DNA from 3 places in the Bacillus sp. DU-106 genome. Region 3 is predicted to be linked to each of the others. Evidence: predicted binding sites of a transcription regulator. Region 3 holds the regulator's gene; each other region holds the start of a gene.

What was found. Region 3 encodes LexA, which represses DNA repair genes until DNA is damaged. Its sites were predicted from a motif close to CGAACATATGTTCG; they were not measured.
Region 1: a site for LexA is predicted at 7,705-7,718, ahead of ruvA (Holliday junction DNA helicase RuvA). Genes of this name have one in related genera too.
Region 2: a site for LexA is predicted at 8,125-8,138, ahead of C3Y97_RS10405 (YolD-like family protein). Genes of this name have one in related genera too.

Annotation. Positions count from the first base shown of each region.
Region 1 covers NZ_CP026607.1:4,384,547-4,394,659, forward strand. The annotation lists gene C3Y97_RS22305 (post-transcriptional regulator) at 19-303, opposite strand; gene spoVB (stage V sporulation protein B) at 490-2,049, shown strand; gene C3Y97_RS22315 (DUF421 domain-containing protein) at 2,130-2,777, opposite strand; gene C3Y97_RS22320 (TIGR04086 family membrane protein) at 2,881-3,264, shown strand; gene yajC (preprotein translocase subunit YajC) at 3,301-3,561, opposite strand; gene tgt (tRNA guanosine(34) transglycosylase Tgt) at 3,589-4,728, opposite strand; gene queA (tRNA preQ1(34) S-adenosylmethionine ribosyltransferase-isomerase QueA) at 4,741-5,793, opposite strand; gene C3Y97_RS22340 (DUF2905 domain-containing protein) at 5,813-6,013, opposite strand; gene ruvB (Holliday junction branch migration DNA helicase RuvB) at 6,010-7,011, opposite strand; gene ruvA (Holliday junction DNA helicase RuvA) at 7,017-7,634, opposite strand; gene C3Y97_RS22355 (iron-hydroxamate ABC transporter substrate-binding protein) at 7,823-8,767, shown strand; gene C3Y97_RS22360 (BofC C-terminal domain-containing protein) at 8,781-9,311, opposite strand; gene C3Y97_RS22365 (hypothetical protein) at 9,741-10,113, shown strand, end outside.
Region 2 covers NZ_CP026607.1:1,998,786-2,008,898, forward strand. The annotation lists gene C3Y97_RS10355 (excalibur calcium-binding domain-containing protein) at 1-510, opposite strand, end outside; gene exsG (exosporium protein ExsG) at 719-871, shown strand; gene C3Y97_RS10365 (hypothetical protein) at 1,090-1,299, shown strand; gene C3Y97_RS10370 (arylamine N-acetyltransferase family protein) at 1,396-2,235, opposite strand; gene C3Y97_RS10375 (esterase/lipase family protein) at 2,789-4,390, shown strand; gene C3Y97_RS10380 (hypothetical protein) at 4,546-5,058, opposite strand; gene C3Y97_RS10385 (stage V sporulation protein S) at 5,668-5,943, shown strand; gene C3Y97_RS10390 (nucleoside triphosphate pyrophosphohydrolase family protein) at 6,253-6,540, shown strand; gene C3Y97_RS10395 (hypothetical protein) at 6,599-6,904, shown strand; gene C3Y97_RS28050 (hypothetical protein) at 7,270-7,401, shown strand; gene C3Y97_RS10405 (YolD-like family protein) at 7,740-8,087, opposite strand; gene C3Y97_RS10410 (response regulator aspartate phosphatase) at 8,278-9,351, shown strand; gene C3Y97_RS10415 (aspartate phosphatase) at 9,348-9,473, shown strand; gene C3Y97_RS10420 (hypothetical protein) at 9,770-10,113, opposite strand, start outside.
Region 3 covers NZ_CP026607.1:3,696,343-3,706,455, reverse strand. The annotation lists gene C3Y97_RS18715 (DUF1700 domain-containing protein) at 1-502, shown strand, start outside; gene C3Y97_RS18710 (DUF4097 family beta strand repeat-containing protein) at 503-1,306, shown strand; gene lexA (transcriptional repressor LexA) at 1,397-2,017, opposite strand; gene C3Y97_RS18700 (YneB family resolvase-like protein) at 2,159-2,815, shown strand; gene C3Y97_RS18695 (DUF896 domain-containing protein) at 2,861-3,100, shown strand; gene C3Y97_RS18690 (bifunctional metallophosphatase/5'-nucleotidase) at 3,140-4,723, opposite strand; gene C3Y97_RS18685 (phosphate/phosphite/phosphonate ABC transporter substrate-binding protein) at 4,909-5,847, shown strand; gene phnC (phosphonate ABC transporter ATP-binding protein) at 5,931-6,704, shown strand; gene phnE (phosphonate ABC transporter, permease protein PhnE) at 6,701-7,495, shown strand; gene phnE (phosphonate ABC transporter, permease protein PhnE) at 7,495-8,298, shown strand; gene tkt (transketolase) at 8,595-10,113, shown strand, end outside.

The DNA of each region.
Region 1 (10,113 bases), 690 kb from region 3:
CAAACCAATTGCAGTCGGTTATTTATTTTCGTACTCATCAAATGACCAAAGTGGCGCTTGGTAAGCTTCAACAGTTAAATATGTCATATATTCATTAGCTGTTACTGTTAATACGTCATTAACTAATTCATACAATCTAACATCGCTGTCTATCTTCTTCCACTTTTTCACTTTAAGAAACTTCCAAATGTCATCATCTGTCACTCGGTCGTAACCGAACATTTGAAACTCTTCTACTTTACTTTCTAAAACGACTTGTAACTGTCCGCGGTATGATTCTACCAAAGCCTCTCTATCTAACATCTATAAACATCTCCTTCTTATTTCAGCACGAAAAAGTCGCTTTAATCCCGCTCTAATGGACAGCAATAACTACTTTCAAGAGCACTATCATACTTCACTCTCTTAAATGCTTGTCATTCTTGTCTCGTACGTGCATATAAATTATTGTAAATCATTCCATTGATTTTGAGAAGGTAGGAGAAGAACATGACGAGACAAAGCTTTTTAAAAGGCGCATTTATTTTAATGATAGCCGGCTTTATTACAAAAATACTCGGCTTTATCAACCGCATAGTAATGGCACGTATTTTAGGAGAAGAAGGCGTTGGTCTTTATATGATGGCCGTTCCTACATTCATTTTAGCAATTACATTGACACAAATTGGTCTTCCTGTCGCAATCGCAAAATTTGTAGCAGAAGCGGAAGCTGTGAACGATAAACAAAGAGTTAAAAAAATATTAACCGTATCACTAGCTGTTACATCCGTTATTAGTATCATTTTAACAATCGGAATTATGTTCCTCACACCTATTTTAGCAAAAACATTATTAACCGACGAAAGAACCTACTATCCATTAATGGCCATTTTGCCCGTTGTTCCTGTTATTGCTGTTTCTTCTGTGTTGCGTGGTTACTTTCAAGGGAAACAAAACATGAAACCTAGCGCTTATGCGCAAGTTCTAGAACAAGTCGTCCGCATTACCATTATCGCTATATGCATTCAATTATTTTTACCTTACGGCATAGAATATGCTGCAGCCGGCGCTATGTTATCAGCTGTTCTCGGTGAAGTTGCATCCTTATTATTTTTACTCACGTTATTTCAGCGAGAAAAACATTTATCAATACGCTCTGGATTTTTCACTACTGTAAAGGAAAGCAAAGGGACATTTTATTCTCTGATGGATATTGCCCTTCCAACTACAGGAAGTCGTTTAATCGGCTCCGTTTCATATTTTTTTGAACCTATTGTCGTTATGCAAAGCTTAGCAATCGCTGGTGTCGCTGCTTCTGTTGCAACCCAGCAATACGGTATATTAAACGGTTATGCATTCCCGCTCCTATCACTACCTGCCTTTATTACATACGCTCTCTCTACAGCGCTCGTTCCTTCTATTAGTGAAGCAATGGCAAAAAGACAACATAAATTAGTAGAGCACCGTTTACAACAAGCACTTCGAATTTCATTAATTACCGGCGGATGGTCTGTCGTTATATTATACGTATTCGCTTCTCCTGTTTTAACTCTTATGTATGGATCAGACAGCGCAACAGCATTCATTCAACTTCTTGCGCCTTGCTTTTTATTTCATTATTTCCAAAGTCCACTTACCTCTGTTTTGCAAGCTTTAAACTTAGCAAGAGCCGCAATGATGAATACATTTATTGGTGCCATCGTGAAATTAATCGTTATTTTTGTACTAGCATCAAGGCCAGAGTTTCAAATGATGGGGGTTGCACTTGCTATTGCTGCAAATATTGTAACAGTAACATTTCTTCACTACGCTACTGTTTTAAAAAAGATTACATTTACCATTTACGCAAAAGACTATATTTTCGGCGGACTTGCCATCGGTATCGCAGGCGCCTTCGGTTTTTATCTTCATAAATATATTATTTTCTCTCATTCCCTTGGCATACAAACATTATGGGAAATCACTTTAACAACAATTGTTTATATCGTACTTCTCTTCACTTTCAAACTCATTCGAAAAGAAGAGTTAAGTCGTCTCCCTATCATTCGTAAGCTTTCATTTTTGAAATAAGGTGAAACTTTAATCAGTGGGGTAATCTCCACTGATTATTAGTTATACTAATCATCCTTACTCTTCCAAAGGATAAGTCTCTAATTTTCTTTTACATCAACAAAAAATTGTCCATTTTGAAAACTACAGTATAAAATTTGTGTTATATCGTTATAACCTAAGTTTTTTAATTTCTCAATAAGCCATTCATCTGTATGCTCAATCATTTGTAAATGACTAGATTGAATTTCTCCATCAATAATAAGAGGAAGCGTAAACTGCAATGTATCTTGTTTATTTTTTTGTTTTTGAAAGACAGATAACTTCCCAGACGGTTCCAAAATAGCATATTCTACATCCCGAATATCTCCAACTCCTTGTTCCCTTAATTGCATCATTAAATCATCAATATTATATCGTTGGTTTCTCATCTTTTTTTCATCAATCTTTCCCGCATTAATAATAATTGCTGGTTCACCTTCTATTAAATGCCGAAATCGTTGAAACTTTAATGAAATGACTGACAAAATGATTTGTATGCACATAAGAAAAGTCATCGGAACTAATTGATGCAAAAGTGATTTATCGGTATTTTCAATTGCTACTACAGCCATTTCTCCAAGCATAATAAATACGACTAAATCTAATACACTTAGCTCTCCTATCTCACGTTTACCCATAAGACGAAAAATAATTAAGATGATGATATACAAAAGCATTGTCCGTCCAATTACCGATATCCATTCCATTTCTACATCTCCTTTTTTACGTATAGACTCCCCTATAAAAAAGAAACTAGTCTAACTTGAGCAAAAGGAAAATATGCTTGTATTAAAAAGGGGGAATGCATAAATGGATGGAACGAAAAAATTATCAACTGCAATTGGCTTCGGTATTGTTACGCTACTAATTCTCGCATCTATTACTAGTATGATTATGGCTCTTTTATTAAAGTTTACGAATATAAATGAAGGGACATTAACCGTTACTATTTTTATACTCGCTCTTTTATCTATGCTTATGTCTGGATTTACTGCCGGCAAAAAGGCTCAAGGAAAAGGTTGGCTAGTAGGTTTCACAACAGGGCTCACGTTCACTATACTCGTCTTTCTAGTTAACTATTTAGGCTTTTCTCAAACCTTATCGAACTCACAATTACTATATCAATTAGCATTAATGGGGGCGAGTACACTCGGTGGTATTTTCGGTGTAAATATGTCAAAGCAAAGTAACTAAAAAAGGCCCTGCACATTTCATGCAGGGCCTTCCACATTAGTTTTTCACAACTTCACGAATCGCATTGCGATCGAAAGTTAAGTGTGAACCACCAGATTTAATAACGATTTTTGTCTCATCTACTGATTCGATTGTACCGTGTAAACCACCGATTGTTACGATAGCATCACCTTTTGCTAACTCACTTTGCATTTGAGCAACTGCTTTTTGACGTTTTTGTTGCGGGCGAATTAATAAGAAATAGAAAATCGCAAACATCGCAACGATCATAACGATATTCATCATACCTGCATTCATCTTTTGTTCCTCCTTTTAAATTATGTATTAGAAGTTTTTAGCATTCGGTTTATTAAAGCCATACTGTTCAAAGAACTCTTCGCGGAAATCGCCAAGACGGTCTTCACGAATAGCTTGTCTCACCTGCTCCATTAAGTTTAACAGAAAATGAAGGTTGTGATAAGACGTTAAACGAATTCCGAACGTTTCATCACATTTCATTAAGTGACGAATGTACGCACGTGAGTAGTTTTTACATGTGTAGCAATCACAGTTTGGATCAAGCGGACCGAAGTCTCTTGCGAATTTCGCATTTTTTACAACAAGGCGACCTTCACTTGTCATACATGTACCATTTCGAGCGATACGAGTTGGAAGTACACAGTCAAACATATCAATACCACGAATTGCGCCATCGATTAACGAGTCAGGAGAACCTACACCCATTAAGTAACGAGGCTTATTATCTGGAAGAAGTGGTGTTGTAAACTCAAGAACACGGTTCATAATATCTTTCGGTTCACCAACAGATAAACCACCTACAGCGTAACCAGGGAAGTCCATTGAAACAAGATCTTTCGCACTTTGACGACGAAGCTCTTCGTACTCCCCGCCCTGTACAATACCGAATAAACCTTGATCTTGCGGACGTTCATGCGCTTTTAAGCAACGTTCTGCCCAGCGGCTCGTACGCTCTACAGATTTCTTCATATATTCAAAAGTAGCTGGGAATGGTGGACACTCATCAAATGCCATCATAATATCTGAACCTAATGCATTTTGGATTTCCATCGCTTTTTCTGGTGATAAGAATAATTTATCTCCATTTAAGTGATTACGGAAGTGAACGCCTTCCTCTTCAATACGACGGAAGTCACTTAAACTGAATACTTGGAAACCACCAGAGTCTGTTAAGATTGCACGATCCCAGTTCATAAATTTATGCAAGCCGCCTGCTTCACGAATAATTTCATGACCTGGACGTAGCCATAAATGATACGTATTACTTAAAATAATGCCAGAATCCATTGCTTTTAATTCTTCTGGTGACATTGTCTTAACTGTTGCAAGTGTACCAACTGGCATAAATGTTGGTGTATCAAATGAACCGTGCGGCGTATGCACACGACCTAAACGGGCACCCGTTTGTTTACATGTCTTAATAAATTCATAACGAATTGCTGTCATAACTTACTCCTTTTATTTGTTTCTCATTTTAGCGTGAGATGCAACGAACATTGCATCACCGAAGCTAAAGAAACGATATTTTTCTTTTACTGCTTCATTATAAGCATGAAGTACATTATCTCTATTTGCAAATGCACTTACAAGCATAATTAATGTTGATTTCGGTAAATGGAAGTTTGTAATTAAACCATCAATTGCTTTAAATTCATATCCCGGATACATGAAAATATCTGTCCATCCAGAAGCGGCGCAGAGCTTACCGTCATGATCTGTTGCAATTGTTTCTAACGTACGAGTTGATGTCGTACCTACAGTAATAATACGTCCACCATTCTCTTTCACACGATTTAATAATGCCGCTGTCTCTTCAGACATATGATAATATTCTGCGTGCATATGGTGTTCTTCAATCGTGTCTGCAGAAACTGGTCTAAATGTTCCAAGTCCTACGTGAAGTGTAATGAATGCTAACTGAACGCCTTTTTGCTTTAACTTCTCAAGTAACTCTTCTGTAAAGTGAAGTCCCGCAGTCGGCGCTGCTGCTGAACCGATTTCTTTCGCATATACTGTTTGATAGCGATCGCGATCTTCCAGCGTCTCTTTAATATATGGAGGAAGCGGCATTTCCCCAAGTTCATCTAAAATTTCATAGAAGATGCCATCATATGAAAATTCAAGCTGGCGTCCACCTTGATCTGCAGTTCCTGTGCAAGTTGCTTTTAATTTCCCTTCGCCAAAAGAGATAACAGTTCCTTCTTTTACACGTTTCGCTGGCTTTACAAGCGTTTCCCACTTATCACCTTCTTCTTGTTTTAAAAGAAGTACTTCAATGTGCGCGCCTGTATCTTCTTTCACACCGTGCAAACGAGCAGGCATAACTTTCGTTTCATTTAAAACTAAGCAATCCCCCTCATGTAAGTAAGAAAGAATATCCGTAAAATGTTTATGCTCAATATCACCTGTTTCACGGTCTAACACCATTAATCTTGATGTTTCACGATCTTCTAACGGGACTTGTGCAATAAGTTCTTCTGGTAAATGAAAATCAAACAGATTTATATCCATAGCTATATCCACCTATTTCTTATTTAAATCGATTTATTATATACATAATAAAAGATAATACAATACTTAACACAATACATGTAATGATAGGAAAATAAAAGGTAACGTTTCCTTTTTTCACAAAAATATCGCCTGGAAGCCTTCCAATGAACTTCCAAGCTAATCCAACAACGATGAGTAAGATCCCGGCTGTAATAAGCAGCTTTGGCATCTCCGTCATACTTTTGGTATCTCCATTCCGAAATGTTCATACGCAAGCGGCGTTACAATTCGGCCCCTTGGCGTTCGTTGTAAAAAGCCAATTTGTAATAAATACGGCTCATACACATCTTCAATCGTATGAGATTCTTCTCCAATTGTTGCTGAAACCGTTTCTAATCCAACTGGACCGCCACGGAATTTCTCAATAATACCAAGCAGTAATTTATGATCAATATGATCTAGACCTAATTTATCTACTTGCAGTAGCTCTAATGCCATTTGTGTAATTTCCATCGTAACCGTTCCGTTACCACGAACTTGCGCGAAATCACGTACACGTCTTAAAAGACGATTCGCAATACGAGGTGTACCACGAGCACGTCTTGCAATTTCTAATGCAGCTAACGAATCGATTTCAACTTCAAATACTTCTGCTGTACGTTCAACAATCGCAGAAAGCTGATCTACTGTGTAGTACTCTAACCTTGAAAGTACACCGAAGCGGTCACGAAGCGGTGCCGATAATGCTCCAGCACGTGTTGTTGCTCCAACTAATGTAAATGGCGGTAAATCTAGGCGTACAGAACGTGCTGAAGGCCCTTTTCCAATTACAATATCAAGGCAAAAGTCTTCCATCGCAGGATACAATACTTCTTCAATTGATCTATGCAAACGATGAATTTCATCAATAAATAATACATCCCCTGGCTGAAGCGCTGTTAATACAGCAGCTAAATCTCCTGGTCTTTCAATTGCGGGACCTGAAGTTGTTCTAACATTAACGCCCATCTCATTGGCAATAATATTCGCAAGCGTCGTTTTACCAAGACCTGGTGGTCCATATAAAAGCACGTGATCTAACGTTTCTTCACGCATTTTCGCCGCTTCAATAAATACTTCTAAATTATGTTTTGCTTTATCTTGGCCAATATACTGACGGAGCGTCTGTGGCCGTAATGAATATTCTAAATCCGCATCTTCATATGCAGATTCCCCTGAAAGGAGACGTTCGTCCATTATACTCACCTCTTACCATTTAGTAAAAGACTAAGTGCCTTTTTAATATACTGATCCGTCGTTAATGATTCTTTTAATAACTCTGGTACAACACGAGAAACTTCGCGTTCTGCGTATCCAAGTGCGCGGAGAGCTTCCAGTGCCTCATCAAGCTCAGCTGATGAACCTTTCTTCTCATCAAAACGTTCTGTGTCTGAGAATAAATCAACAAATGCATCTGGTACGACATCTGCTAGTTTTCCTTTTAAATCTAAAATCATTTGGCGTGCTGTTTTCTTTCCGACGCCTGGGAATTTCACTAAAAACTTCTCATCTTCATGCTCAATCGCTTGAACGACCTGTCCTGTTTGACCAGAAGCTAAAATTGCAAGAGCTCCTTTTGGCCCAATGCCAGACACGCCTAACAACTTTGTAAATAATAAACGCTCTTCACGTGTTTTAAACCCGTAAAGTGCCATAATATCTTCTCTCACATAATGATATGTATAGACACGGATTTCTTGCTTACTTCTTTGAAATACATACGGATTTGGTGTGAAAATTTGATAACCAATTCCATTATGATCAATTACGACATATTCCGGCCCTACATACTCCACGTAACCTGTAACATATTCAAACAAAATACGATCTCTCCCTCTTAAATCATGTATTCCATTTTAACATATTTAATGATAGAAAAGCGAGACTACCCCAACAAATGTTCTCCACTTGAAACTTCTGTTATTTTCCATTGACAGAAAGGTTAAAGCACCTTAATATACAGAAGTCGATAATGATTATCAATACTAATTAAAGGGGTTACATCAGGATGAAACGTAAGCTATTTATTTTATTTACTATTATGCTCGTTGTTCTTTCTATCGTTGGCTGTTCTTCTCAAAAAGAAGAATCGAAGGCAAAAGAACAACCGAAAACAAAAGTTGTAAAACATGCTAAAGGTGAAGCTACAATTCCAGTAAATCCAAAGAGAATTGTTGACTTATCTGGATCAACAGAAGAACTATTACTTCTTGGACACAAACCTGTTGGTACAGCAAATACATATAAAGATAAAATCCAAAATCACTTAACAGACAAGTTAGATGGAGTAAAAGCAGTAGGTTGGTACTGGGCACCTAAAGTTGATTTAGAAGCTGTTACTGCTTTAAAACCAGACTTAATTATTTTAAACAACCGTCAATTAAAAATTTATGATCAACTAGAAAAGGTTGCACCTACAGTTGTTCTAGAAACAAACTTAGAAGACTGGCGTGGTAAGTTTAAAGAAGTAGGTAAGCTATTTGACGAAGAGAAGAAAGCAGACAAATGGATTGCAGACTACGATAAGAAAGCAGACTCTTTATCTAAAAAAATTAAAGAGAAAACAAAAGATGAGAACTTTATGTTCGTTGCAGTTACACCACAAAACTTCCGTGTATACGGTAGCTTCGGATACGGTGACATCATCTTTAATGACTTAAAACTTCCAGCAACAAAAGGTACGGATTTAAAACAAACGATGGCGCAAGTATCACTAGAAGGTCTAGTTGCATTCCAGCCTGACCAAATGTTTATTGTAAACTTCGGCGGCGAAGCTGATAAAGTTTACGAAGACTACAAAAACAGTGCCGTTTGGAAAGACAATAAAGCAGTTAAAAATAATCACGTATATGAAGTATCAAATGAAGTCTTCAATACGAAAGCATTCAATCCAATCGGAAAAGATATGCTAATTGATGAAATCGCAAAAGAAATTTTAGCTAAAAACAAATAAGAAAAAAAGCAGCTCACCATGAGCTGCTTTTTTTCTTACTTTGAACTGCGTATTGCTTCATTTTTTCAATCGTCTTCACAAAACCTTCTTTTGATTTAATACGAATGCCACGTTTCAATTTCGCACGTTCATAGCTCTCAAGCTTTTTCATATCAATTTGAAAGAAAGAATGGATCGCATTATCACTTTTCGGTACACCTTTGAAAATTTGTAATATCCCTTCCTCTGAAACACCAAAATACCCGCTCGTTTTCAATAACGGAGAAATATCATCAACTTTCTTTTGCAATACAATTTGTACATCATCACGATCAACGAGCTGCCATTCTTTATACTGCTGTAAAAACTTTTCTAAATCCGTCACTTTTTCTGTAAGTATTTCTTCGCTTACTTCGCCATCAACATACATACGCTCTAATAAAATTGTAACCTCAGGTTCTTTTTTCGTTACTTCTGATACTGGCCCTTCCGCCTTCACATTCGTTCCATAAACGAAACAAAACATCATAACGAAAGCTTGCATCGCAATCAGTATCCATTTCATTTCCGTTCACCTCTTTTAGGCAAGATCATACTTTCATTAGTAGTTTTTCCGGAAATGGGGGTTTTATCCATATTACATTTCTTTCGAAAAATAAAAAATGCAGATAAGGGTTTACCTCATCTGCATGTATCATTTACTTTTATATAAAATGAAAGACGCCTGCAAAGCAGGCGTCTTGATGCGTTTACGGCGAGAGACCAGGCGACCACATTCGCGTGTTTAGCACTTAAGCATATCTCTCGTCTTACGTAAATTAGCTCATCGCTTTGCTAATATAACATTAATAAAGTATAAGTGCAACATGTTTATAAAAATATTTTATTTCCTCTTTCATCCAAATTATTTTATGTAAATTATAAATTGATAATTGTAATATATATGTTACAATTAATGTGACAGCGAAATCATAATAAGCAGGGGATGAATATTATGAAAAAAATAAAGGATGAACGCCTCATTCTTCAAATGTTAAAAAACATACGTATTGTCTTTCTTTTTCAATACATTGGCGTAGTTGGAATTTTAGGCTATATCGGTTTCACTGAAGGCATTGATCAAATTACGAAATCTCCATTGTGGCTATTATTTATGTTTACAAGTATTTTACTTGCTTATTTACAGTTAAGTGTTTCAATCGATGTAGAAGAAGGCGAAAAGGAAATACAGTTAACTCCTTATTACAAACTTGTCTTCCACTCCCTTATTGTAGGAATCGTTACGGCTATTATTTATATTATTTTCAGTCCAGAAAGACCTCTATTTGAAGCTATTTCAACAGGTAGTATTCTTTTCATATGCTTTT
Region 2 (10,113 bases), 1.7 Mb from region 3:
CTGACGTTTTTCATCCTCTTGCTTACGAGCTTGTTCATCGGCTAGACGCTTCTCATCTTCTTGCTTTTGAGTTTTTTCGTCCGCCTCTTTTTTCTTTTCGCTATCTTTCTGTTCTTCATTGTTAGAAGCAACTTTTGTACTAGTTGCTGTCGTTTTTTCAGAAGAAGGATCTGAAATACCTGATAGCGCAACAAAAATGACAAATAATACGGCTGTAATAATAAATTGTTTTTTCGCTACACCTGTTTTCTTAATAACAGATAAGATTGCTAGAACAAGGAAGAATATAAATAGAATGAAACTTAAAGTAGAAAAAAACTCGACGACGGGGTGTTCCGATTTTGTTGTACCGGCCGTTATTAATATAATAGAAATCATAAAAAGAATAACGGTAGGACGTCCATATTGTTTTGCTTTTCCATTTTTCTTAAAGAATGAAATAATACATAAGATTAAAAGAATAAAAGCAATAAAAAATAAAGCTGCACCAATATTACTTAAAATCGTCATTTTCATACCTCCATTTGTAAGATTCTTCTTATTGATTATATAGGAACTTATTGGATATTACACGTTTTATATAAATTTAGAAAGTTAATATTTTTACTAGACTTATAAACATTTATTTTATATATAGGGAAAAATAGATATATATCCTATTACGTTTTGAAAGAGATTTCATAAATTATAGTATATCGATTGAAAGGAGGAGATTTGAATGGAATTTCAATTGTTGGTAACTTGTATATTACAAGAAGGTAATGCTTACTTTTTAGTAACGAAGGTAGACGATGTTATTACGTTAAAAGTACCGATTACTGCGGGAGTAGCAGGTTTATTTTTAGCTTTAGGTGTACCAAGATGTTCTTAATTTAAATCTCTATAGTAGAAGGGGAAGGGACATGCCTTCCTTTTCTACTATTACATAATATAATTATGTAAACTTAAATATCATATTTGTGATAGCACGTTTGAAATGGACATGCATATACTATAATGTTTCATTGGATGTTAGCGGTGAAAGGTAGTTTTAATAAGTACATCCAGTGATGTTTTTAAGTTATGAAAATAAAAGAGGTGCTATTATATATGAAAAGAAAAACATTTGATATTCCAGTTACATTGCGAAGAGAGTGGTTTTTACTAGAGTTAGCTTATTTAACGAAAAAATATGGAATTGAAATTGCAACTAGCAAAATGGATGCTGCACCGTTTTTAAGAGATCAAGTTACAGAATCAAAGATAGGGAAAGGGTTACAATACGATAAATATGATGATGAATATATAATTGAAAATTAAAGGGTAACAACAAAATTAAATTAATTTATAACAAAATATAAAATAAAGCAGATTCTAAATATAGGATCTGCTTTATTATGAAGTACTTGTAGTCAACTAACCTCTTTCTAGTGTTTTTCCTACATATTTCTCTTGCGTTATTCCAAAAGATTCAAGAAGAATGCGAGCATAATCTTTAGATTCTATTGGTCGTTTATTTTTAGTGCCTTTAAAGGTTTCTGTATAATTTTTATTTGTTAATGATATGTGACCATAAGTAGTTAATTTACAAGTGATAGCCCCTTTATTAAAAGGAGATTCTTTATGCTCTACAATCACTTTTTGAATGTTATTCACTTTTTTCTCATCTATTGGATCTACAGTGAAAGCATAGCCTATTTTCCATTCATTTGAAGGTTCAGATTGTAAGAAACTTGTAGATTCTCCGTTAGCTCCTTTTCTCATTTCTAAAATATGAGTACCTTTTCGAGTATTTCGCTTACGAATTCGATATTCTCCTGTTTGAGAGGAGATGACTTCTCCGTTAAAAGGGACTGGATGTAAAGGGAGATGAGATGCAAAACCTGCATCCACAACATAATCTTTACCCTCATGACTTAATATGATAATGACATGACCATCATCGGGTTTCCATTTATTATCGTACAGATCATAAACAGTACCGGCTACTTTGTATACTTGAAACCCACAATCAATTAAAAAATAATACAATAAGGAGTTTAATTCATAACAAAGTCCACCTCGTTTTTGAATAAGTAACTTTTCTATTAAGTTATCTTTTGAGATATTTTTAATAGTACCAGCCATAATATCAAGATTTTCATAGGGGAGAATCATTCCCATTTTTAAGAGAATTTCATCTAAATCATCAAATGTTATTTCTTTTGCAGGAATTTTTAAGCGTTTAAAAAACTCCTTTTGTAAATTGGTCATCATAAAGTATTCTCCTTTCTTTTTACAGAATTTTCTTCTGCTCACCGATAGGTTAGTACTTCTAAAAAGTTAATTCAAGTGCGCGGAAATTATCATAATATATGTTTCTGGAAATGTGATTGTTTTTTCTGAAATTTCAGTTTAATTTTTAATCGTAGGAAAGTCTTATAATATAAGCTCCTTTAAAATTAGTTTGTATTTAATGAAAAGAAAGTACAGATCTTTATTATATTTTTAAATAACTAACTAGTAATAAAATGTTTTTTTACTAAAATTTTTTCAAGATTTGTATGCTTTATATAAACAATATTGATTTAAAAAATATCTGGATGTAGCTAAGTTAACAATTATTGAGAAACTTTTTTGTCGTATTCTATCAAAAGGAAGAGGTAGAAACAAAGAGAATAACGAGAGTTAAGAAAGAGGGTATACAACTAGTAACCTTCTAAAAATAGGGCTAACATCTTTTTAAAATAAAAGATTAGCTATTATTAAGGAAGGGAAAATATAAAATATTATAAAGAACACCTTCTTTCAAAAAAATAGGGGGAGTAATATGCGACTGATGAGAAGATGTGTGGCCTTACTAATTGTATTTTTTATCATGGCTCCAACGATTAGCACAAATGTACAGGCAGAAGTTGTAAAAGAGCTTGGAAAGGGGTTTCCTGATACAGAAGTATTCACACCTGGAGAATGGTTTTTAGGCCAAAAACCTGCTAATTATGATGAGAATAAACCGCCAATTCTCTTTGTACAAGGAAGAAATGGTAATGCTGATAGTTGGTATGGAAAGACAGTATATCATGATATAAATGATATGTATGATTATGCTTTAAAAGCAGGCTATCAAACAGTGTTTATACAATTGTATGATGCTGCGGGGAAAGGTTCGGCTAGTCAGTGGGATAACGGAAAATTGTTAGCACAAAAACTGGAAGAAATATATAATCATTTCGGTAAAAAAGTTAATATTGTAGCGCATAGTAAAGGTGGTATTGATACACAAGCCGCATTAGTTGAATATGGTGCGAATCGATTTGTTGGAAATGTTATTACACTTGCTACACCGCATCACGGCTCAAATTTAGCAGATTTGTCATATAGTTGGTGGGCAGGGTGGCTTGCTTCTATATTAGGTCAAAAAGATGATGGTACGTACTCGTTACAAATAGGTGAAATGGCAAAGTTTCGTTCAATAATAGATAACAACCCAGCAGCTAAATTAAACCGTTACTATACGGCTACTGGAACTAGCTGGGGGCCAACATTTTCTGCATTATCTATGGGTGGGTTATATTTATCATCGTACGGTTCAAATGATGGACTAGTAAATGAATGGAGTGCCAAGCTATCGTACGGTACACATTTATTTACAGATTCCAGATTTGATCATGACAATATAAGAAAAGGATCAGCTGTTTTTGCACGAATTGAACCATATTTACGTACGACAAATGTGGGATTACCAGCTTTAGTAGCATCTAGCACTAGTTCAAATGAAAATCTAGAACAATTAAATACAACTTCAAATCAAAATATTTTAGGAGGCGAATTACCACAAAATCAGTGGATAGAGCAAAGTATTTCTGTTGATAAAAAGGCTGAAGGAATAGTTTCTGTACTAACTGCTTCTTCTGATGTTGAAGTACAAATGGTATCTCCAAAAGGAAAAATCTATGCAAATAAAGATAGCGCTATAACTACTAGTGAAGGCGAATCTTTTTTTAATGGGGCGACAATTAGAACATTTAAGTTTGATAAATTGGAAGTAGGCGAATGGAAAATCAAAATGATGGCGAAGCAGTCGAAAGATGCATATTTAGTTGTAAGCGATTACAAGGATGGCGCGCCATTTGTTCTTCAAATGCCTACAAAAGTTAAAGTAAATAAACCTGAGTATAAACTGAAAAAATCACCTGTAGCACCTGAAATGAAAGGGGATCTTTCCATAACAGTAAGAGTCGTTAATAAAGAAGGTAAGTTAGTCTCTGAATTTAATGAATTACAAAATGTTAATACGAATACATTTACAGGTGCTTTGAAAGATATAAAACAACCGGGAGTATATAACGTTACGATGGATATAAAAGGGATGAATAAAGAAGGAAAATCATATAATCGTACGATTGTTAAGTCGGTTTATGTAGAGAAATAAGGAAGAATAAATAAGTATAATAAAAAAGTGCAGAAATCTTGTGTTAGAAAGAATTCTGCACTTTTTTTGCGTGATGAAAGATAATAAAAGTCGAAGAAAACTGTTATTCAATAAAAAAAGATGCTGAAATAGCATCTGAATGTAAAGAAATAATATTAACTTAGTTTTGTAACTGTTAATTCAACTGAATTTATACCATTGTCACAAGTTACAATACTTTGACGATTAAAACCACTATTATTTCTAAGTTGAAGAGTTGAATTAGCAGGCACTGTAACAATCGTTTCGCCAACGAGTTGAAGACATTCGTTATTTGATGAAGTATTCATTTGAATAGCGAAGTCACCTTGACTATTAGCAAGTGGATTGTTATTTAAAAATATAGTTATGACTGGGATATGTGGAAATACAGGATTTAAAGTAGTATTAATACTGGAAATGAACGAAACTCTATAATCACCAAATTGTCTAAAGTGTATAGTAGTAGGATTTAGTAAGGAAACGCCTCCTGCTAAAGGTCCAACGTGATTAAATGGAAAAGGATCGCCAAAAGGAACAGTTATAAATTCAGTTTGCCAAAAAGTTCCGTATGCAGGACAGCTGCGTTTATGTGAATGGTCACATGAACATTTTTTATACGAGTTTGAAGAATGATAGTATGAACCCAATATATTACCTCCTATTCTTAATAAATTTAAACCACATAGTAGTTTATGAAGGTGAATCACAATTGGCGTGTATGCTTGTACTATAAAAGGAGATAGATGTGGAATATAAAGTGGTCAAATGATGAAATGTAGTATTTGGGTATTACCTGTAACACCTTTTGAAGATGATAAGGTTCATAATTTGATAGAAAAATAAATGGAATTTCTAAATAGATTGAAGTAACGAGGAAACGTTTATCCCGCTATTTTCCGAGCAGTAAGACTCCCATCTCAAAATTCAGCGAAAGCAAAGAAGTTAGGTGGGGATGAACAAAACCCCCACTCATTAAAGTTTCACTTTACTATATTAATTTCGTCTGACAAACAGCAATATTATCTTTCGCTGTATGGATGTTATCATTTGGTGAAGTTATGGCATTTAACTGTATGTATATTAGGTTATTCAGTTTATTTTTTTATTTGCGTAGCTGAGCAGGAAGAAGTCAGAAAATATAGAATAATGTACATATGAAGCATCGTTTGTTTTTGGTGTGAATAGTAATTAAAGATACGCTAAAATATTTAAAATTGTAACGAAAGAGAGATTAAATAATAGAGGGAGCAACTTACATGGAAAATATATTAAAGGTATCTTCAAAATCAAGCCCAAATTCAGTCGCGGGTGCAATAGCGGGTGTACTAAGAACAAGTGGTAATGTGGAAATTCAAGCGATTGGGGCTGGAGCTATAAATCAAGCGATTAAAGCAATTGCGATTGCAAGAGGGTTCGTCGCTCCAAGTGGTATTGACTTAGCCTTCGTACCAGCATTTCAAGAGATTTCTATCAATAATGAAGATAGAACAGCGATTAAATTAATTGTAGGTCCTAGAAAGAAAAGGTCTTAGTAGAAGAGAGTGTTACTATAAGGGGAAAAGACCAATAGACTTCCCATGTTAGATACGTTATTTTATGTAACCGATCCTTGGGTGTGGACATGGCATTATGCCGGACGCATGTCTGTTAAGTTTTCCTTAAACTTAGCGAGTGTTCTAGATACTTAAAAATGCCAAATCCTTTGTGACATAAGGGATTTGGCATTTTTGATGTTTTTAAAAATAAACAACCCTAAAACTGCTCATTTAGAAGATTTAGTTTTAGTAGCGGCCATTGAACGTTTTTATGATAGTTTACCTGATAAATAGAAGAGTTTACCAATGAAAAGTAACTGGGGGATTCAAAAAATGAATCAAACTATTTTAGAGAAAGTCCTAAAATTTCGGGATGATAGGAACTGGAAGCAGTCCCACAATCCTAAAGATTTAGCTATTTCTCTTTCTTTAGAGGCGAGTGAGTTGTTGAAGAATTTTCAGTGGAAAAGCAGTGAGGAAGCTGTAGAAACAAAAAAAGAAGACATGAAAGATGAGTTGGCAGATCAATTGGATATTGACTTAGAAGAGATTATTATAAACAAAATAGAAAAAATAATAAAAAATATCCAGTAGAGAAATCTCGAGACTCTAAAAAGAAATATAATGAAATTTAAAAAAGGTGGAATTAAATATGTTATATCTTTTTACTGCAAGTAATGATAGTGCTATAAAAAATTTGGAAGCTACTATTGAAAAAATATATCCTATTTCTACATGTTTAGCAGATTTAGATGCCGATACAGTAACTAAACTTAAAGATAATGAATTACATGAGAATGTATGTATGTGGGGAGCAACTCCTGGTTCTTCAAATGTTGATAGATGGGAAAAGTTAAAAGAGGGTGACGGGATTTTAGCATATTCTAAAGGGGAATTTAAGTTTTTCGGGACAATTTTTGCTAAGACTCATAACCCAGATGTGGCTAGAAAAATTTAGAAAACAAACGATAAGGATGAAACTTGGGAATACATCTATTTTATTAAGGACCTAAAACCTGTAAACATTAAAGCAATCGAATTCGCAGCTTTCTTTGGCTACAAATTGAACCATACACCACAAGGATTTACTAATATTGATTCGGATTTTAGTAAAGTAAAGATTGCAGAAGAAGAGAAATCGGAAAATCGAAAAAAAACTAAAATGGAATCTGGTAGGGAAGTATGGCCTCGTGATCCGAAAAAAGCTAAACAAGCTATTAAACAGGCAGAATTTAAATGTGAAATAGATGACACACATGAAACATTTGTATCGGAAGCCAGCGAAAAAATTATATGGAGGCCCATCATCTAATACCGTTAAGAATGCAACATGATTTTGAAAATAGTTTAGATGTTGTTGGAAATATAGTTAGTATATGTCCGAACTGTCATAGGTTGATTCATTATGGAAGAGACAAAGATAAGAAAAAAGTTTTAGAACTTCTCTTTGAATAAAGAAAAGATTCTTTGAAGAAGTTCGGTATTGAGGTATTTCTCAAAGAGCTATTTGGATACTATGGAATTCTAAAATAAGAATATTCATAGCTATAGGGAAGGTAGAATGTTTCATACTTAAACATAGGTATTATTGTGATGGAAATTTAAATTTCGTCTTTTGAAAGTATCAATAATTTGTATTATTTTTATAGGGTTATATATTTTTCTTTTGCTCTGCTGTATAGCAGAGCTCTTTTTTTGTCGTACAAAAGCCACCTATATATGTGAAGTGCACCCCAATTGTTAGGTTGTGTCTAACAATTGGGGTGCACTTCAGTCCTGTCGGGCGGCTTCTTTTAATTTATATTCACCAATTCATCAAACTTAAACTTAGTATTCAAACCAAAAGCATCTGTACAATATATAGTTTTCGTCATCGGTTCAATATGTAATACATTTATGTACATGTCTTGCACCATTCCATCACGATAGTATGAGATATGTATTTCTTCTTCCTCGTGAAAAGATTGCATTAACGCTCTTTCTATTCGTTCCATAGTATCTTGTGTTAAAAAAGGTTTAGGTACTTTATATTGTTCCTCAAACATTCTATGTATTTCCTCGTATTGCTCCGGTATTGAAGCAAACGGATTCCATTTCACCATACATCTTCCACGTACTACAGGAAAGCCGTTATATTCCATGATGTAATACCTCACTTTTGTTTTTTTAACTCCACTACAAACAAACGTGTGTTCTTTTTTGGGGTTTGAAAAGGGACCATTTTGTTAACATGAATATTCAAAAATAATTTTTTCAAGTTAGAATATTCAAAAACTTATTTATGCAAACAAGCATGTCATGATAACATTTAACAAAAGGGGGTAGAAGTAGATGAGTGTTGACATTATTTCTAAAGAAGAAATCACAAAATTATTAAACGACTGGTATCAAGCTATGATTTCACAACGTGTATTACAGTCTCAGAAAATAAAAGAAGATATTGCAAATAAAATCAATAATATTAAGGAAGACCAAACAATATTAGTCTACTACGCTTTATTGAATGCACGGTATAAACTGCTAATTCGGGATATGGATAGTACAAAAGATATTCTGGACAAAATCGAGCCTTTACCAGAGTCTACAGAAACATTTTTAGAGTACTATCATCATTTATTTAAAGCAATTTACGCTATTAATAAAGCAAACCATAGTGAAGCAAGAATGCAATTTGAAAAAGCTGAAACGTTTTTAGAGTACATGCATGATGAAATTGAAAAAGCTGAATTTAATTATTGGCTTGCAGTCCATTACTATCACGTATTAAAACCGATCCTAGCAGTTCAATTTGCTACAAAGGCGAATGAAGTATTTTCAATTAGTCCAGGGTATGAATTAAAAACTGCAGCATGCTTAAATACTTTAGGAATGGCACACATTCGACTAAATGAATTCGAAAGTGCAGAGGAATATTTACTTTCAGCACTAGGTACCTTCCAAAAATCTAATGATGAACTTCTTATTAAACGAGTTAAGCATAATTTAGGACTTTTATACGCAAGTCAAAACATGCCAGAGTTAGCAATTAAACACTTAGAGGATTCATTAGAAAATAACGCTAAAACTATGTTTCTTTTAGCAAGAGAACATTTTAAGTTAGGTTATAGTCATATCGCTAATGAATATATTGAGAATGGCTATAAGATTAGCGACTTATGTTATCGTCATCATTTCCGAATTTTAAAAGCAGTACATAACTATGTACCGCAAGAAGAATTAGAAAATGTGGTTATAGAAGGTATTTCGTATTTTGAAAAAGAAGAATTATATGATTGGGTAAAAGAATATGCTTCTCTTTTAGGTGAAATATTCTATGGTTCAGAAAATCACAGAAAAGCAAGCAAGTATTTGCACATCGCTTTAGATGCAGACAAAAAGAGCATAGAAAGAAGGGCGCTAAAATGAAAAAAGCAATCTTATTAATGATGATGTTATCCGCTGTTTTTACTTTTGGTCTTACTAATGCAAAAGACATACCACAAAACGAAGCAATTGAAGTGTTTATGGATCATGGAGAACATATTTAAAACCTAAGGAAGAGGGCGCTTATAGTGTCCTCTTTTTAATATCTATTATTTATATGATGAGGTTGCAGGTACGTCTTTTGGTTATTGTTTGATAAACGTAAGATGTTTCTAAAAATGTGTATACAAAGGTTTATTTTTGTACTGTATATGTTCACGTACTATATAAAAAAGTATGAAAATCTATAAAAATAATTATTTCAATAAAATTTGTTTTAGATATTAAAAAGTGCCGAAACCCTTGTGGTATAAGGGGTTTGGCACTTTTGTGTTTTTTATATTTTATCAAATAAACAACCCTAAAACTGCTCATTCTTCTCCCAAGATTCAACGATATAATGTGCAATCGTCGGATTGAAGCCTTTACCAACTAAAAACATAATCGCAGCAACTTCTGTTAATGCGTGTTCGTGTGATGTATGTTTTGCTTCATTTAAACCGTAATCTACCCATGGTTTTACGAAATCTAGTACAGGTTTCTTGAAAGGTAAAAATTGTGTACCGACAACTTGTTGAATTTGTTGTTGTGTTGGTTCAGTAATTGGTCCAGGTGGTAAGATTTGTGGTTGTGTAATGTCTAGTGTTGGTCCGGGCGGTAAAATTTGTGGCTGAGTTGGATCTATTGTTGGTGGTTTAGGTGGTG
Region 3 (10,113 bases):
TAGAAAGTTACCAGAGGAAGAGAGGCAAGATATTTTATTGGATTATGAAGAGCACTTTCAGTTTGGACTAGAAGAGGGGAAAACTGAATCGGAAATAATACAGGGCCTTGGTTCTCCGAAAGTAATCGCGAAAGAATTACTTGCGATGTATCGCTTCGATGAAATGAAAAAAAATCCATCGACTTCAAATGTGACAAGAGCTGTTATGGCAGCGATTGGACTTAGTTTGTTTAATTTTATTATTGTGTTAGGCCCGTTAGTCGCAATTATTGCTTTTATATTTTCTTTTTGGATCGGTGGTATTGCTAGTGTAGTAACACCATTTTTCGTTATTGGAAAAGTATTTATGGGTACTTTTATATGGTTGGATCTTTTCGTTAGTATAACGTTTGTTGGGGTAGGTTTATTTTTATGTATTATCGCTTTTTATAGTACAAAGTGGTTTAAGAGATTGTGTGTACGATATGTAATATGGAACTTCAAAATGATAAAAGGAGAGTAAATGATGAAAAAACTATTTTTAATCGCTATCGCTTGTATCATTATTGGAGTAATAGGAATTTCCCAAACATATGAAAAAGCAGTACAAACTGCTGAAAAAGGCGATAAAGAAAATGTAATTAAAAACGAAACATTAAAAAATATAGAAGTTAAGTTAGATGCCGGGGATATTATTGTCCAAAAATCTCCTGACTCTTCTTTTTATGTAAAGCAATCGGGAGATGTACGTAAACAAGAGATTCGTATCGCAGAAGATGGTGACACATTAAAAATTATTGGGGAAAGAGAAAAAGGTGCTTCATTTGATTTTTCTTTTTACGATTTTAGGTTTCAAACGTCTAAATTGACTCTCCTTGTGCCCGAACGCTCTTACCAAGATGTAAAAGTAAATTCATCTGCTGGACAAATCGAAATGAGTGATGTGAAAAGTGATAGCGTAAGTGTTAGGACACTTGCTGGAGAAGTAGAGTTGAAACAAGTAACGGCTAAGAATGTGGAGGGATCGACAAAAGCTGGTGAGGTGAACTTTAAGAAGGTATTAGGGAAAGTGACCGCAAAAACAACAAGTGGGGAAATAAATATTCAAGATCATGATTCTAAGTATAATCTAGAAGCAAGTTCAACTGCGGGAGATATAGATATTACTTTATCGGAAACACCACAAGATGCGGTAATTACTGGGCAAAGTGCTGCTGGAGATGTAACAATTTTTAATGAAGAAAATAAAAATGTAACAATTGGAAATGGTAGTAAAAAGATTAGCGGTAAAACGGCTGCGGGAGATGTGACGATTGAAACTCGTTAATAAGAAATAGAATGCATGGAAATCTATCAAAATACAAAAAGAAGATAATTACCGTATATAAATAAGGTAATTATCTTCTTTTTGTTATTTTTAATGTAAATCACGATATACGCCAATTACTTTCCCGATAACTGACACTTGTTTTAAAATGATAGGTTCTAATGAAGAGTTTTCTGGTTGTAGACGGAAATGGTCTTTTTCTTTATAGAAACGTTTAACTGTTGCTTCGTTATCCTCTGTTAAAGCGACTACAATTTCACCATTATATGCAGACTGCTGTTGGCGAACAACAACTAAATCTCCATCGAAAATACCAGCTTCAATCATACTATCTCCAGAAATACGTAACATGAACACTTGGTCTGCTCCAGCAACAATACTAGCTGGAAGTGGGAAATGTTCTTCTACGCTTTCGACCGCTGTAATTGGTAAACCAGCAGTGACTTTTCCGACAATTGGAACTTGAATAACAGATTGTGTTTCCGTATCCATTCGGTCTTCACCTAAAATTTCAATGGCACGTGGTTTTGTTGGATCGCGTCGAATGTATCCTTTTTCTTCTAATCGTGATAAATGTCCGTGCACTGTAGAACTAGAAGCGAGGCCGACTGCTTGACCAATTTCACGTACGGAAGGTGGATATCCTTTTTCTTGTACTTTTAGCTTAATAAAGTCGAGAATGTCTTGCTGGCGTTTCGTTAACTTTTCCATGTTTTCTAACACCTCGTTTTCTTTCATTTTTCTTATTAATAAGTATAACATGTGAAAAAACATTCTACAAACATAAGTTCGAACAAATGGCGGATTTATGTTACACTATAGGGAAATAATAGGGAGAAAGAGGGGTTCAAAATGAATGCAATTATTTATGCACGTGTGAGTACAACGAAAGAAGCGCAAGAAACATCATTATTACGTCAAAAAGATGAATTATTGCATTTAGCTGAGCGCTATCAAATGAATGTTACTAAGGTGATTGAAGAGCAGGCTAGTGGATATACAATTGAACGTGACGGTATATTAGAGGTGTTGGATACAATTCGAGACGAACAAATTGATGTGTTACTTATACAAGATGAAACGCGTCTTGGTAGAGGAAATGCGAAGATCGCGTTAATGCATTGTTTACATAAAGAAGGCATAAAAGTATATACGCATACACATAATGGTGAATTACAATTGTCGGATTCTGATTCAATGGTATTAGATATTATTGGTATTGTTGAAGAATATCAAAGAAAGATTCATAATTTGAAAATTAAACGAGGTATGCAACGTGCAGTAGAAAAAGGTTATCGTCCAGAAAAAAATTTAAAAAATCGTCATTTAAGTGTAGGAAGAGAGAAAAAAGAAGTGCCAATTGAGGAAATTGTACGTTTGCGAAAAAGTGAACTCACGTTTGAAGAAATTGCAGCAACATTACGTGGATTTGGTCATAATGTTTCAAAGGCGACTGTACATCGTAGATATGTAGAGTATACGAAGCAATTGCTTGATAAAGAAGAGTAACTATTGTATGATAATAATCAGTTTTGATTAGAAGGGGGATTCGAGATGATTAATCACGAACTCGTTGAACGCATTAACTTCTTAGCGAAAAAAGCAAAAGCTGAAGGTTTAACTGAAGAAGAGCAACGTGAGCGTCAATCGCTACGTGAACAATATTTAAAAGGATTTCGTCAAAATATGTTAAACGAACTTAAAGGTATTAAAGTTGTTAACGAAGAAGGTACAGATGTTACACCGACGAAATTAAAAGCTTTAAAAAAGCAAGATAATGCAAAATTAAATTAAAAGATGGGCGAAGCCCATCTTTTTTATATGTAAAAATCGTTATTTAATAACTTTCCAGTTGTTATTAACTGTTGCTTCTATCGTTTTATGTTCCAATATATAATTAGCGATAAGTTCAGACATATCTGTGGGTATATCTTTTACTACCGGTTTGTTTTGAAACATAAAGAAATTTCCCCCGCCACTTGCACGATAATTATTCATTACAACGTCATATTCTTCATTCATATTAAGAGGAGCACTGTTATGCTGTAAAGATTCTACTCTTTCACCAATTGGTTTTGAAATGTTTAATACGTATGAAATCCCTTCCCACATATCATAATTATAATGTTGTGGCTTTGGTTCTATGTAGGTAGGACTTACGGTGATGGATCCATCTGTTTTTAATGTGAAATAAGAAGCAGAGAGTTCAAGAGCATTTTTTATATCCGCTCCAGTTATTCTAATTACTTTTAATGTGTTTGGATAAATATAATTAGAAACGATGTCACGCATTGTTACATGTTCCGGGAAACCTGGAGATGTATTATGGAACAAACTTGTACAAGAAATTGATACATTAGCTATATCCATCTGTATTTTATTTATGAATTCGATAAAAGGATGATCATGCAAACGAGTTTGCATAGCATCTGAAATTTGCATATCCCCCTGAATGATTCCAATAGGTTGATCAAGCCACTTTTGTGTTTTCTCTTCGTAATCGGCTACCAATGAAAGTACATCTTGGTCAGCCTCAACTCCTTGTACAGATAATAATTCAGAAGAACTCTCTTTTTTAACCCATTTATGTTTTGTTTTTTCGAATGTTATTTTTACTTTTCCAACTGAGTTTCCATTACATCCGGTCTGTAAAATTGTTACACCGTTAGCCATTGTGTGAGCAATTTCCCGGTGTTGGTGACCTGTTAATAAAATATCTATGTCTTCAATTTCATGGCACATTGCATATCCTTGGTTTTCTCCTGTTAAAACTTCAGTCGGTACCCCGGTTTGTAAATCTCGTTCAACTCCCCCGTGATACGCTACGACTAGTAAATCTGGTTTCTCATGTTTGCGAATGTAAGAAACCCACTTTTTCGTTGTTTCTAATGCATCTTCAAATTGTAAGTCTTTAATGTGATGGGGTTGTTCCCAATTGGTAATGTAGTGCGTTGTCACCCCTAAAATAGCGATTTTTATATTGGATTCAATCTGTTTGATTATATAAGGTTTTCCGAAATAAGGTTTCTTTATGTTTTTATCTAAAATGTTTGCTGATAGGTACGGGAAGTTCGCAGTAGTCACAGCGTTATTTAATATACCCATCCCGTAATTAAACTCATGATTGCCGATAATTGCAGCGTCATACTGTAAGTAATTCGCTAATAAGGACATTGGGTTTTTTTTGTTTTTTTCGTATGTAACATAATGATAAGTAAATGGTGTTCCTTGAATAAAGTCGCCATTATCAATTAAAAGAACGTTTGTATTTTGGGAACGTTCTTTTTTTATAAGAGTAGAAATTTTAGCTAAACCAAGTTCTGCTGGGGAGTTATCTTGGTAGTGAATAGGATAAACAGTGCCATGTATATCGCTTGTTAATAAGATGTTTAAAGTTACAGTTTGATTTTGTTCCAATATGACTCACCTTTTCTATTGTTATCTTCCAATTCATCATATCAAATATGTGAAGAGAATTTTAATGTGAGTGTATAGAATGTGTAAAGATTATGTAAATAATCAATTATTTGTAAAAATATGTGATATATTTCTTCATGTTTATGAAAGGTTATTTTATAACAATGAAAAATGGAGGCATTAATATGTTGAAAAAAGTTTTTGCAATGAGCACAACAGTTGTACTAGCAGCGGGATTATTAAGTGGCTGTGGAACGAAGGAATCAAGTGCAAGTAAAAATGAAGATACGAAAAAAGGGTATGTACCGAAGACTTTAAATGTTCAATTTGTTCCTTCTCAAAATGCAGATACGTTAGAGGCGAAGGCAAAACCGCTTGAGAAGCTATTAAGTGATAAGTTAAATATTCCAGTAAAAGTTAGTATTTCAACGAACTACAATACAATTGTAGAAGCGATGGCATCTAAACAAGTAGATGTAGGATTTTTACCGCCAACAGCGTACGTATTAGCACATGAAAAGAAGGCTGCAAATGTAATTTTACAAGCACAACGTTTTGGAGTAGAGGATGAAACAGGAGCTCCTACAAAAGATTTAGTAGATTATTATAAATCTGAGTTTGTTGTTAAAAAAGACTCTAATATAAATAGTGTAAAAGATTTAAAAGGTAAAAAGATTGGTTATCAAGATGTAACATCATCAGCAGGGTATGTATGGCCTGCAGCTGTTCTATTAAAAGAGGGAATTGATCCGTTAAAAGATGTGAAACCTGTTACATTAAAAGGTCACGATCAGTCGCTTATTGCTCTTTTAAATGGTGACGTAGATGCAGCTGTTGTATTCCAAGATGCTCGTAATATTGTAAAAAAAGATTATCCGAATATATTCGAGCAAACGAAAATAGTGAAATTTACGGAGAAAATTCCAAACGATACGATTTCGGTACGTTCTGATTTAGATGAAGAGTGGAGCAAGAAATTACAGGATGCTTTCATTGAAATTGGAAAAAATGAGGAAGGTCACAAAATCATTAAAGAAGTATATTCACATGAAGGATATGTTAAATCTGATGATAGTAAATTTGACATCGTTCGTGAATATGGGAAGAAAGTAAAAACGCAATAATACATATGGAAATGGCAGCTAGCTGAAAGGGAATGTTTTCAGTTAGTTTGTCGTTTTGAATACATAGAAGGTAGGTAAGATGTGTGATAGAATTTCGAAATGTCTCCAAAGTGTATCCAAATGGTACAAAAGGATTGAATAATATAAACTTGAAAATTCAAAAAGGTGAGTTTGTTGTAATGGTAGGGCTGTCCGGAGCTGGAAAGTCTACACTTCTAAAATCGGTAAATCGTCTTCATGAGATTACAGAAGGCGAAATCATGATTGAATGTGAGTCTATTACTGCTGCAAAAGGAAAAGATTTACGACGTATGCGCCGGGATATTGGTATGATCTTTCAAAGTTTTAACCTTGTAAAGCGATCAACAGTATTGAAGAATGTATTAGCTGGCCGTGTTGGATATCATTCGACATTGCGTACAACGTTAGGTTTGTTTCCGAAAGAGGATGTGGAGCTCGCATTTCAAGCGTTAAAAAGAGTGAATATTTTAGAAAAAGCATATGCACGTGCTGATGAATTATCAGGAGGACAACAACAACGTGTATCGATAGCTAGAGCATTGGCGCAAGAAGCAAAAATCATATTGGCAGATGAACCTGTTGCGTCGTTAGATCCGCTAACAACAAAGCAAGTATTAGATGATTTAAAGAAAATTAATGAAGATTTTGGAATTACAACAATTGTAAACTTACATTCTATTGCTTTAGCTAGGCAATATGCGACGCGTATTATTGGATTACATGCAGGCGAAATTGTTTTTGATGGTTTAGTAGAAGCAGCAACGGATGAAAAGTTTGCTGAAATTTATGGTGACGTAGCACAGAAAAGTGAATTGTTAGAGGTGGCAGCTAAATGAATGATGTGACGATATATTCGAAGTCGATACCGAAGCCGCCGAGTAAGTTAAAACATATGTTAACGTTTATTCTATTCATTTTACTGTTGTGGGGAAGTAGTATACAGGTCGACGCATCATTTTCAAAGATAGTAGTTGGTTTTCCTAATATAATGGATTTGTTAAAAGAAATGGTGCCGCCAGATTGGAGTTATTTTCAAGTTATTACAACAGCAATGTTAGATACAATACGTATGGCGATTATTGGGACGACTTTAGGAGCGATTTTAGCTATTCCACTTGCACTGTTTGCGGCAAGTAATGTGTTTACTAGTACATTTTTATACAGTCCAGCTCGATTGATTTTAAATTTTATTCGAACGATACCAGATTTATTATTAGCGGCAATTTTCGTAGCTATTTTTGGAATAGGACCACTTCCGGGTATTTTAGCTCTTACTTTTTTCTCAATTGGGCTCGTGGCGAAATTGTTGTATGAATCAATTGAATCAATTGACCCTGGCCCACTAGAAGCGATGACAGCTGTAGGGGCTAATAAGGTGCAATGGATTGTTTATGGAGTCATTCCACAAGTAAAAGCACACTTTGTTTCCTATGTACTATATACATTTGAGGTGAATGTACGGGCAGCGGCTGTCCTAGGTTTAGTAGGAGCAGGTGGTATTGGACTATATTATGATCGTACACTTGGATTTTTACAATATCAACAAACTGCATCTATTATCATCTATACTCTTGTTGTTGTATTGGTAATTGATTATGTAAGTACATTGTTGCGGGAGAAATTATAATGAGTAAAACGACGATAATCGTACCAAAACCGAAGAAACCGAGTGTGTATCGCTCGTTTATTTTTATAGCACTTACATTTGTTTATATATGGGCTTTTTCAGGAGTACCGCTAGAGGGAATAAAGGAAACGGCGGGAGAAATTACAAAAGCAATTATGACAGGGATATTGACTCCAGACTGGTCGTATGTATCTTTGCCAGATGGTGAAGATTTATTACATGGATTAATTGATACGTTGGCAATTGCGATATTAGGTACATTTATTTCTGCATTTTTATCTGTTCCGTTTGCTTTTTGGGCGGCAACGAATATGAGTAGTGGAAAATTAACTTCAGGATTTGGGAAATTTGTACTTAGTTTTGTTCGTACGTTTCCTGAATTAGTTATGGCTCTTTTATTTATAAAAGCTGTTGGTCCAGGCTCTTTTGCAGGAGTATTAGCCTTAGGATTGCATTCTATTGGAATGTTAGGAAAACTATATTCAGAAGGAATTGAAAACATAGATAAAGGACCGACGGAAGCGTTACTAGCAACAGGAGCAAATCGTTTTCAAATACTTTGGTATGCGGTGTTACCGCAAGTGTTACCAGATTTTCTATCGTATACGTTATACAGATTTGAAATTAATGTACGATCCGCTGCGATTTTAGGAGTTATCGGAGCAGGAGGGATTGGTACACCTTTAATTTTTGCGCTGAGTTCACGGAATTGGTCTCGTGTTGGTATTATTTTATTAGGTATTATTTTAATGGTAATTATAATTGATTTGATTTCAAGCTCGATTCGGAAACGGATTGTTTAACTTATTTGAAAAGCATCGAAGTTAGATGCTTTTTTATGTTTTTAAAAACTTATTTAAAAAAGTAAGTGTAGAAGAAATTTGTATAAATATACAGATAATTCCCTTTCTTTTTAAAATAAAAATAATGAAAAAGTATGTCATATTGAATGCCCATACATTCCCGGATACATTGATTTTTTTATAAAAAATCAAAAAAATATCAACATATTTGTCGATACATGTTGTATAATCTTGCGTGGGAAGCTATCATATAAATGTATAAAACGTTTACTAATATAAGCGAAGGGAAGAATAGCATGTCACATTCAATCGAACAACTTTCTATCAACACGATTCGCACATTATCCATCGATGCGATTGAAAAAGCAAACTCTGGTCACCCAGGAATGCCAATGGGTGCAGCACCAATGGCTTATACATTATGGACTCAATTTATGAAACACAATCCAAATAACCCAACGTGGTTTAACCGTGATCGTTTCGTATTATCTGCAGGTCATGGTTCAATGTTATTATACAGCCTACTTCACCTATCTGGTTATGATGTAACAATGGATGACTTAAAGAACTTCCGTCAATGGGGAAGCAAAACTCCAGGACATCCTGAGTATGGTCATACAGCTGGTGTAGATGCAACGACTGGTCCACTTGGACAAGGTATTGCAACTGCTGTAGGTATGGCAATGGCTGAAAGACATTTAGCTGCTAAATATAACCGTGATGCGTATAATGTAGTAGATCATTATACATACGCTATTTGTGGTGATGGAGATTTAATGGAGGGCGTTTCTGCTGAAGCATCTTCATTAGCTGCTCATTTACAATTAGGTCGTCTTGTTGTGCTTTACGATTCAAACGATATTTCATTAGATGGCGATTTAAATCGTTCATTCTCTGAAAGTGTAGAAGATCGTTACAAAGCATACGGATGGCAAGTAATCCGTGTTGAGGATGGAAACGATATTGAAGCAATCGCGAAAGCAATTGAAGAAGCGAAAGCTGACGAAAAACGCCCAACGCTAATTGAAGTAAGAACGACAATTGGTTTCGGTTCTCCAAACAAATCAGGAAAATCAGCTTCACATGGTTCTCCACTTGGTGTAGAAGAAACAAAATTAACGAAAGAAGCATATGCTTGGACTGCTGAGCAAGACTTCCACGTAGCAGAAGAAGTATATGACAACTTCCGTAAAACAGTACAAGATGTTGGTGAAACTGCGCAAGCTGAGTGGAACACGATGCTAGGTGAATATGCACAAGCATACCCAGAATTAGCAAACGAATTCCAAGCAGCAATGAACGGTCAACTTCCAGAAGGTTGGGAGCAAAACTTACCAACTTATGAATTAGGATCAAAAGCAGCAACTCGTAATTCTTCTGGTGCTGTAATTAATGCAATTGCAGAGTCTGTACCATCATTCTTCGGTGGATCTGCTGACCTTGCTGGTTCTAACAAAACATACATGAATAACGAAAAAGACTTTACAAGAGATGATTACAGCGGTAAAAACATTTGGTACGGTGTACGTGAGTTCGCAATGGGTGCAGCAATGAACGGTATTGCACTACATGGTGGTTTAAAAACTTACGGTGGTACGTTCTTCGTATTCTCTGATTACTTACGTCCAGCAATTCGCCTTGCAGCATTAATGCAATTGCCAGTAACGTATGTATTCACACATGACAGTATCGCTGTTGGTGAAGATGGTCCAACACATGAACCAATCGAGCAATTAGCAGCGCTTCGTGCAATGCCAAACGTTTCTGTTATCCGTCCTGCTGATGGTAACGAATCTGTTGCAGCTTGGAGACTAG